DNA from 2 places in the Streptomyces sp. NPDC048825 genome. Region 2 is predicted to be linked to the other one. Evidence: riboswitches for the same ligand, from Rfam matches in the RefSeq annotation. Region 2 holds a riboswitch; the other holds the start of a gene.
The links. Region 2 has a riboswitch for S-adenosylmethionine ahead of thrC (threonine synthase). Riboswitches for the same ligand answer to the same signal wherever they lie in the genome.

Region 1 (4,670 bases), on a different contig from region 2:
GCCGGATACGCGTCAGGGCAGTGGCCGGACGGACGCGCGGGACACCCGCTGCGGGGTCACACCGCCGGGACGCAACGCCCGTCCACCGTGCGGTAGTTCCAGCGCGCGCCCTCGCTCACGAGCTCCTTCACGGCGCGGACGAACCGCTCCACGTGCTCGTCGGGCGTGCCCGCCCCAAAGCTGACCCGAATGGCGTTGAGGGACTTCTCGCCGGGCGCGGCCTCGGGGGCGCCGCACTCGCCCTGGCTCTGCGGATCGCTGCCGAGGAGGGTACGGAGGAGGGGGTGGGCGCAGAAGAGCCCGTCGCGCACGCCGATGCCGTACTCGGCGGAGAGCGCGGCGGCGAAGTGGGAGCTGTTCCACCCCTCGACGACGAAGGAGATGACGCCGACGCGGGCCGCGTCGTCCCCGAAGAGGGACAGGACGCGGACCTCCGGAACCTCGGCGAGCCCGGCCCGGACAGTGTCGATCAGGTACTGCTCCCGGGCCACAAGCGCGTCGAACCCCGCCTCGGTGAGAGCCTTGCAGGCGGAGGCGACGGCGTAGGCGCCGATGACGTTGGGCGACCCGGCCTCGTGCCGCGCGGCGCTGTCGTGCCACTCGACGTCCACGCCCCCGTCGCTGCGCCGCGACACCTTCCGGCTCGCACCGCCACCCGCGAGGTACGGCTCGGCCGTGCGCAGCCAGTCGGAACGCCCGGCGAGCACGCCCGCCCCGAACGGCGCGTACAGCTTGTGCCCCGAGAAGGCGACCCAGTCGACGTCCGACTCCCGTACGGAGACGGGGTGATGGGGCGCCAACTGCGCGGCGTCGAGCACGATCCGCGCACCGTGCGCATGCGCGGCGGCGGCCAGTTCGCGTACGGGCCACAGCTCGCCGGTGACGTTCGAGGCACCGGTGACGCAGACGAGGGCCGGCCCTGCGGGGTCGCGTTCGGCGAGGGCGCGCTCCAGGGTGGCGACGGCCTGGGCGGGCGTGCGGGGCGCGTCGAGGTACGTGACGCGGGCCTCCCGCCATGGCAGCAGCGAGGCGTGGTGCTCGGTCTCGAAGACGTAGACCTGGCAGTCGGCGGGGAGGGCGGCGGCGAGCAGGTTCAGCGAGTCGGTGGTGGACCGGGTGAACACGACCTGGTCCTCGTCCCGGCAGTCGAGGAACTCGGCGACGGTCTTCCGGGCGTTCTCGAACAGGTCGGTGGACAGCTGGGACAGGTACCCGGCCCCGCGGTGCACGCTCCCGTAGTACGGCGCGTACGCGGCCACGTCGTCCCAGACCCGCTGGAGGGCCGGGGCGCTGGCGGCGTAGTCGAGTGCGGCGTACGTGACCTCGCCGCCGGTGACGAGCGGGACGGTGACGTCCCGTCCCAGAACGGGCAACGGCTCGGCGACGGACTGCTCGGCGACAGCGGTGGAGACAGACATGACACTCCCTCAAGACCAGGACCCCTGGTCTGTGCGAGGGGTCCGCGCTTGTCGCAGGCCTTGCTGCCCACGACCTGGTCTTCACCCGGGGCACCCCGCCACGGACGGAGGGTTGCCGGACAGCCGGCCGGGGCCTTTTGGCTGTCACTCATGACCTGCCAACGAACATACGCAGTCTGATCGTCCGCCCGCAACTCGGGTCCGGATCCCGGACCGGGGGCCCGGACCGGGGTTTCTCGCCCCCGCCGCCCCTACCCGTCCCATCCCTGGGGCTGCGCCCCGGGCCCCCGCCAGGGGGTGGGGGTGACAGTTGTGTCGCGGCTGCGGGTGCCTCGGGGCTGGTCGCGCAGTTCCCCGCGCCCCTAAAAGGGGCGCGCCCGGAGCCGTCAGCCATCATGCTCACCAGCCCCCGACGTGCCCGCACTTGCCCACCGGCGGGAGGGGACGTGGGCCGGTGCGTCGTATGCCCGTCGCGTAGGTTCTGTCTCAGGAAACCCGCACCCTGTGGAAGCCGAAGGGCCGTATGCCCACCCTGCGACGGGCTGACGCACCGGCCCACGGCCCCGACCCCCAACGAACCCAGGGGCGCGGGGCTGTGACATCAGCGGCTCCGCCGCGGGGCGCGACCAGCCACACTCAACCCGCAGCCGCCCGCGAACCCCAACGCACCACCCCTCCAGGCGCGCTACCCGTTGCTGACCGCCACCCACCGATCCAACGTCGTCTTCGCCGCCCCGGAGTCAATGGCCTCCCCCGCCTTGGCCATCCCCTCCCGAAGCTGGTCCGCGAGCGGACCGGAACCCGGCGTCAGCGCCACCAGCGCCGCCGCCGAGTTCAGCAGCACAGCGTCCCGCACAGGCCCGGTCTCCCCGTTCAGCAAGCGCAGCGCCACGTCGGCGTTGTACGAAGCGTCAGCACCTCGCAACGCCTCCACCGGCACCAACTCGATGCCCACATCCCGCGGATCGAACGTCTCCTCGTGGACCTTTCCGTCCTGTACCACCCAGACGCGCGACGTGGACGTGGTCGTCAGCTCGTCGAGACCGTCGTCGCCGCGGAAGACCAGGGACGAGTTGCCACGCTCGGCGAACACGCCGGCCATGATGGGTGCCATCCGCGCGTCGGCGACTCCGACGGCCTGCGCCTTCACCCGGGCGGGATTCGTCAGCGGCCCGAGGAAGTTGAAGATCGTCCGGATACCCAGCTGCCCCCGCGCGGCGCCCACGTGCCGCATCGCCGGATGGAACTTCGCGGCGAAACAAAAAGTGATCCCGGCTTCCTCGGCCACCTCCGCGACCCGCTTCGGCGTCAGCTCCAGATTGACGCCCAGCTTCTCCAGTACGTCCGAGGCCCCGGAGGCCGACGACGCCGCTCGGTTGCCGTGCTTGACGACCTTCGCGCCGGTCCCGGCGATGACGATCGCGGACATGGTGGAGATGTTGACCGTACGGGCCCCGTCCCCACCGGTACCGACGATGTCGACGGTCTCCCCCGGCACCTGGATCACGTTCGCGTGCTCGTACATCGCCCGGACGCACCCGGTGATCTCGCCGACGGTCTCCCCCTTGGCCCGCAGCGCCACCGCGAACCCGGCGATCTGGGCGTCGGTCGCCTCGCCGCGCATGATCAGGTCCATCGCCCAGGCAGTGTCGTCCGCGCTCAGATCACGCCCGTCCAGCAGTCCGTTCAGCAGCGCGGGCCAGGAACGGCCCGCCGCGGTGTCGCCTCCAGCGGGGGTCACAGCGTTCATCAGCCGCTCCTGGTCGTCGTACGTCCCGAAAGGTTGGCACCCACCCTATCCAGCCCCGGGGACGGCAAAGAGCCCCGTCCAGGCAATGGACGGGGCTCTTACCGTGGCGAACGACCGGAGATCAGTGGTGGCCGTGGCCGCTCGTGATCTCCCGGTACTCGTCGGCGGTCGGCTTGGGAATCTGGCTGTCCTCGCCGTAGTACGCGTTGCTCAGCTTGGACCGCAGCTTCTGCGGAGCCTTCACCTTGCGCTCGACGCCGTTCTCGTCGACCGTCGGGCCGATCTCGGCCGGCTTGTACTGCTCGTGCGCGGTGAGCACATGCAGCTGCTCCTGGCTGAGGGGCTCGTGGACCTCGATGAACTCACCGTGCGGCAGGCGCTTGATGATGCCCGACTCGCGGCCGTGCAGCACCTTGTCCTTGTCGCGGCGCTGGAGGCCGAGACAGATCCGCTTGGTGACGATGAACGCGATGACCGGCCCGGCGAAGAACCCGATGCGGACGAACCAGGTGACCGCGTTGATCGACAGATGGAAGTGCGTGGCGACGATGTCGTTGCCACCACCGATCAGCATGACCATGTACGCGGTGATCCACGCGACACCGAAGGCCGTCCGGGTCGGCGCGTTGCGCGGCCGGTCCAGGATGTGGTGCTCGCGTTTGTCCCCGGTGACCCAGGACTCGATGAACGGATAGAGCGCGATGATCCCGAGGAAGAGACCGAAGATCACCAGCGGGATGAACACGCCCAGGACGAGCGTATGGCCGGCGAAATTGATCTCCCAGCCGGGCATGGCGCGGATCAGTCCCTCGGCGAAGCCCATGTACCAGTCGGGCTGGGCGCCCGTGGACACCTGGTCCGCGCGATACGGCCCCAGCACCCAGATCGGGTTGATGGTCGCGACCGCGGCGAGGGCGGAGATGAACCCGAAGACCAGGAAGAAGAAGCCTCCGGCCTTGGCCATGTAGACCGGCAGCAGCGGCATGCCGACGACGTTCTTGTCGGAGCGGCCGGCGCCCGCGAACTGCGTGTGCTTGTGGTAGAAGACCAGGATCAGGTGGCCGACCACGAGCCCGAGCATGATGCCGGGCAACAGCAGGATGTGGATCGAGTAGAACCGCGCGACGAAGTCGCCGCCCGGGAACTCCCCGCCGAACAGGAACATCGAGATGTACGTGCCCACGATCGGCGTGGCCAGGATCGCGCCCTGCGTGAAGCGGACACCGGTGCCGGAGAGCAGGTCGTCCGGGAGCGAGTAGCCGGTGAAACCGGTGAACATGCCCAGTACGAACAGCAGGAAGCCGAACATCCAGTTGATCTCACGCGGCTTGCGGAAGGCGCCGGTGAAGAAGACGCGCATCATGTGCACGAACATGCCGGCCAGGAAGACGATCGCCGCCCAGTGGTGGATCTGCCGGATCAGCAGACCGCCGCGGACGTCGAAGCTGATGTCCAGCGTGGAGGCGTACGCCTCCGACATCAGCTGGCCCTGCATCGGCACA
Region 2 (4,670 bases):
GTTGATGCCATAGGGCTCAACTTAGCCCAGTGGGGCTTCGCTCAAACGTACGCCTCAGCGGGAGCGCGCCGCTGGGTTCCGCAGGGTGCCTAAGAGCTCGGGACGGGGTGTCGTGTGGCGGCTGCGGGTGAGTTGTGGCTGGTCGCGCAGTTCCCCGCGCCCCTGAAAGAAGGGCCTGCGGCCCTCTTTCAGGGGCGCGTTCGCCTACGCCGCCTTTCGTTCCGCGTACTCCTCGATCTCCGCCATCGGAGGGCGTTCCTCTGTGTCCACGGAGTACGTATGTGGCGCGAAGCCGGTCTCCACGCGTTCGAACTGTGTGATCCGCGGCCGGACCAGATGCCCGCGGGCCAGGCGGAGCTGGGCCGTGCGGTAGATCGCGGCGGCCATGCGGCCCAGGGCCTGGCCGTCCTGGTGGCGGTGCTTGCGGACGCCTACGTCCACCTGGGCGAGGGCGTCCAGGCCCACCAGGTGCAGGGCGTCGACCAGCATGCCCAGCTCGACGCCGTATCCGACGGGGAAGGGCAGCTGTTCGAGGAGGGAGCGGCGGGCCGCGTACTCCCCGCCGAGCGGCTGCACGAAGCCGGCCAGTTGCGGCCAGTGCATGTTCAGGATCGGGCGGGCCATCAGTTCCGTGACGCGGCCGCCCTGACCTGCGGCGGTCCTGCCGGAGGTGGGCTCGCCCGGCAGGTTCAGCGGGCGGTCGTACATCGCCTTGACGAGGTCCACGCCCGGATCGGTGAGCAGCGGACCGACGATCCCCGAGACGAAGTCCGCGGAGAACTCCTTCAGGTCCGCGTCGACGAAGGCGACGATGTCCCCGCTCGTGACCAGCAGCGAGCGCCACAGGACCTCGCCCTTGCCGGGGACGGCCGGTATGCGAGGGAGTATCTCGTCCCGGTGCACGACCCGGGCCCCCGCGTCGGCGGCGACCTCGGAGGTACGGTCCGTCGAGCCCGAGTCGATCACGACGATCTCGTCGACGAGGGGGACCTTCTTGGTCATCAGCTCACGGCGGATCACGGCGACGATCTCGCCGACGGTCTCCTCCTCGTTGAGCGCGGGCAGTACGACGCTCACCGTGGAGTTGGCCGCGCGCTTCGCGGCGATGAGCTTCTTCAGCGGGCGGTCGCCAACGGACCAGGAGCGCGTGTTCAGCCAGCGCTCGACGTCTTCCAGCACGTGCGGCTCTCCCTTGACATTGGACCGGGTTCGCGAGTGCCCGCTGGGGCAGCAGCTCGTGTGACTGTCATCTCGCGGTTCGGACTGGTCTCACCACGATCCAGGCCTTCGGTTACAGTCTTGAACAACGCTGATGACCATCGCATGTCGCGGGTCGTTGAGCCGACAACCACATACACACAACCGAATAGCGCTCATCCAGAGGGGCAGAGGGATACGGCCCGTTGAAGCCCCGGCAACCCTCCAGCCGGTTCTCGTACCGATCGAAGATGATCGATTCCGCGAGGCTCCCGGCTAGTGAAGGTGCCAAATCCGTCTCACGGCGAGATGCGTCGTGAGGAAGATGAGGAAAGGGCCTCGCCTCACATGGTTGCGCAGACAGTTGCAAGCACCACGAACACTGAAACCTCCGCCGACTCGGCGGCCCCCACGAACTCCGTGGACACCCCCTCCGTAGACCTCGGCCCCGCCGCCGCGCTCTCCTGCCGCGAATGCAGGCACCGCGTCCCGCTCGGCCCCGTCTTCGCCTGCGAGGAGTGTTTCGGCCCGCTGGAGATCGCGTACGACTTCTCGGCGTACGACACCGAGGAACTCCGTAAGCGCATCGAGGCGGGCCCCGCGAACATCTGGCGGTACGCGCCTCTCCTGCCCGTCCCCGCGGACGTGGCCACCAAGCCGAACATCAATCCCGGCTGGACCGAGCTGGTCAAGGCCGACAACCTCGCGCGCGAGCTGGGCGTCGAGCCCGGCAAGCTCTTCGTGAAGGACGACTCCGGCAACCCGACGCACTCCTTCAAGGACCGCGTCGTCGCCCAGGCCCTGGAGGCCGCCCGCGCCTTCGGCTTCACGACCCTCTCCTGCTCCTCGACGGGCAACCTCGCCGGTGCCGTCGGCGCCGCCGCCGCCCGCGCCGGCTTCCGTTCCTGCGTGTTCATCCCGCACGACCTGGAGCAGGGCAAGGTCGTCATGGCCGCGGTGTACGGCGGCGAGCTCGTCGGCATCGAGGGCAACTACGACGACGTGAACCGCTTCTGCTCCGAGCTGATCGGCGACCCGGCCGGCGAGGGCTGGGGCTTCGTCAACGTCAACCTGCGCCCGTACTACGCCGAGGGCTCCAAGACCCTCGCGTACGAGATCTGCGAGCAGCTCGGCTGGCAGCTCCCCGACCAGCTGGTGGTGCCCATCGCCTCCGGCTCGCAGCTCACGAAGATCGACAAGGGTCTGCAGGAGCTCATCAAGCTCGGGCTCGTGGAGGACAAGCCGTACAAGATCTTCGGCGCCCAGGCCGAGGGGTGCTCGCCGGTGTCCGTCGCCTACAAGGCGGGCCATGACGTCGTACGGCCGCAGAAGCCGAACACGATCGCGAAGTCCCTCGCGATCGGTAACCCCGCCGATGGTCCGTACGTGCTGGACATCGCGCGGCGTACGGGTGGCGCGGTCGAGGACGTCAACGATGAGCAGATCGTGGACGCGATCAAGTTGCTGGCGCGGACCGAGGGGATCTTCGCGGAGACCGCCGGTGGTGTGACGGTGGGGGTTGCGCGCAAGCTGATCGAGAACGGTGTGCTGGATCCGAGCCTCACGACTGTCGTCCTGAACACGGGTGACGGTCTCAAGACGTTGGATGCGGTGGCCGGGACCGGGCTCACCGCCACGATCCGACCCAGCCTCGACTCGTTCCGAGAGGCCGGCCTCGCGTAGCGCTTCGCGGGAAGGGCTGTATTCAAGCTGCAGGCCGGTGGGGGCTGGTCGCTCCCCCACTCTCGACTTCGCTCGAGCGGGGGACCCCCATCGCGGCGGAGCCGCAAACGTCACTGCCCCGCGCCCCTGGCGGGGCGCTCCATACCTGACCGGAGGTCATAACCCCATGAGCGTCAACGTTCGCATCCCCACCATCCTTCGCACCTACACCGGCGGTCAGGCCGAGGTCGCCGCTGAAGGGGCGACCCTCGCCGAGGTCATCGCCGACCTGGAGAAGAACCACACAGGTATCGCTGCGCGTGTCCTGGACGATCAGGGCAAGCTGCGCCGGTTCGTCAACGTGTACGTGAACGACGACGATGTGCGGTTCGAGCAGGGGCTGGAGACGGCGACGCCCGACGGGGCCGGCGTCTCGATCATTCCGGCCGTCGCCGGAGGCTGACCATCCGGTACAGTGCCGGAGGCTGATCGTTACCGTCGGTAATGCAGGTCACTCAGAGTTCATCGAATTGCCCCCTCCGTGAGTTAAACGGAGGGGGCAATTCTGTATGGTTGAGCGCGGTACAGTTGGGGAACTTGGTGCTCCTCCGGGCCGAATGCATGTGCATTCCTGTCGGATACCCGATGAGAAGTAGCCAAAGTGTGCGGGTCTTTTGCGTCTTTTGCTCCTTTTGTGGAGCCCGACTTGCCCCCCTCTAGGGTGAATTCTCCGTACATTCCGGATCGGCCATGCCCAGATTTCTCGTCCGATTGACCTGTTGCAGACGGCAGTTGGGCAGATACATTCAGCCGCGGTCGACGCGTTCCGGCGCACACCCCCAACCGTTGGGGGGTGAGGTCTGACCCGGATCCGCGAAGTGTGGATCTGTGCAAGGGCCAGTAATAGGGGAGTTAGGCATGGCTCAGGGCACCGTCAAGTGGTTCAACGCGGAGAAGGGGTACGGCTTCATCGCGGTCGACGGTGGTGCGGATGTATTCGTCCACTACAGCGCGATTCAGATGGACGGCTACCGCACCCTGGAGGAAGGTCAGCGGGTCGATTTTGAGATCTCGCAGGGCCAGAAGGGGCCGCAGGCGGACATGGTCCGACTGGCGACCGGCTGAAGCACGCGCCGACTGATCTGCAGCGACACGTTCTTCTTCCGAAGGGCTCGTACCTCAAGGGGTACGGGCCCTTCGGCATGCCTGTCGGCACCCCGCCCGCACTGTGGTAGCCGCTTGCACTCGACCACCCCGAGTGCTAATCATTGGCGTTAGCACTCTGAAGGTGAGAGTGACAACGAGGACCGGGTCGGTGAGGCCCGCAGGCCAAGTGGGGCAAGGAACCACGAGGCAGGCAGGCCGTCCGTCGCGGGCGCCAGCGCGGTCCGGAGCAATCCACCCCAGTCCGGGAGGACCACTTCACATGGCCAAGATCATCGCGTTCGACGAGGAGGCGCGGCGCGGCCTCGAGCGCGGGATGAACCAGCTCGCCGACGCCGTCAAGGTCACCCTCGGCCCCAAGGGCCGCAACGTCGTCCTCGAGAAGAAGTGGGGCGCCCCCACGATCACCAACGATGGTGTTTCCATCGCCAAGGAGATCGAACTCGAGGACCCGTACGAGAAGATCGGCGCCGAGCTGGTCAAGGAAGTCGCGAAGAAGACGGACGACGTTGCCGGTGACGGCACGACGACCGCGACCGTCCTGGCCCAGGCGCTGGTCAAGGAAGGCCTCCGCAACGTCGCCGCCGGTGCCAACCCCATGGCTCTGAAGCGCGGTATCGAGAAGGCCGTCGAGGCGGTCTCCGGTG

Region 1: linked by a shared signal. The riboswitch ahead of ACGFNK_RS11690 (aminotransferase class V-fold PLP-dependent enzyme) and the one ahead of thrC (threonine synthase) in region 2 are both predicted to bind S-adenosylmethionine.

What each region holds. Positions count from the first base shown of each region.
Region 1 covers NZ_JBICUR010000004.1:62,239-66,908, reverse strand. The annotation lists gene ACGFNK_RS11690 (aminotransferase class V-fold PLP-dependent enzyme) at 57-1,418, opposite strand; SAM riboswitch class IV at 1,458-1,574, opposite strand; gene trpD (anthranilate phosphoribosyltransferase) at 2,104-3,168, opposite strand; gene ACGFNK_RS11680 (cytochrome bc complex cytochrome b subunit) at 3,290-4,670, opposite strand, start outside.
Region 2 covers NZ_JBICUR010000002.1:359,513-364,182, reverse strand. The annotation lists gene ACGFNK_RS07020 (trehalose-6-phosphate synthase) at 1-11, opposite strand, end outside; gene ACGFNK_RS07015 (glucosyl-3-phosphoglycerate synthase) at 205-1,179, opposite strand; SAM riboswitch class I at 1,371-1,529, shown strand; gene thrC (threonine synthase) at 1,546-2,880, shown strand; gene ACGFNK_RS07005 (MoaD/ThiS family protein) at 3,047-3,322, shown strand; gene ACGFNK_RS07000 (cold-shock protein) at 3,778-3,984, shown strand; gene groL (chaperonin GroEL) at 4,286-4,670, shown strand, end outside.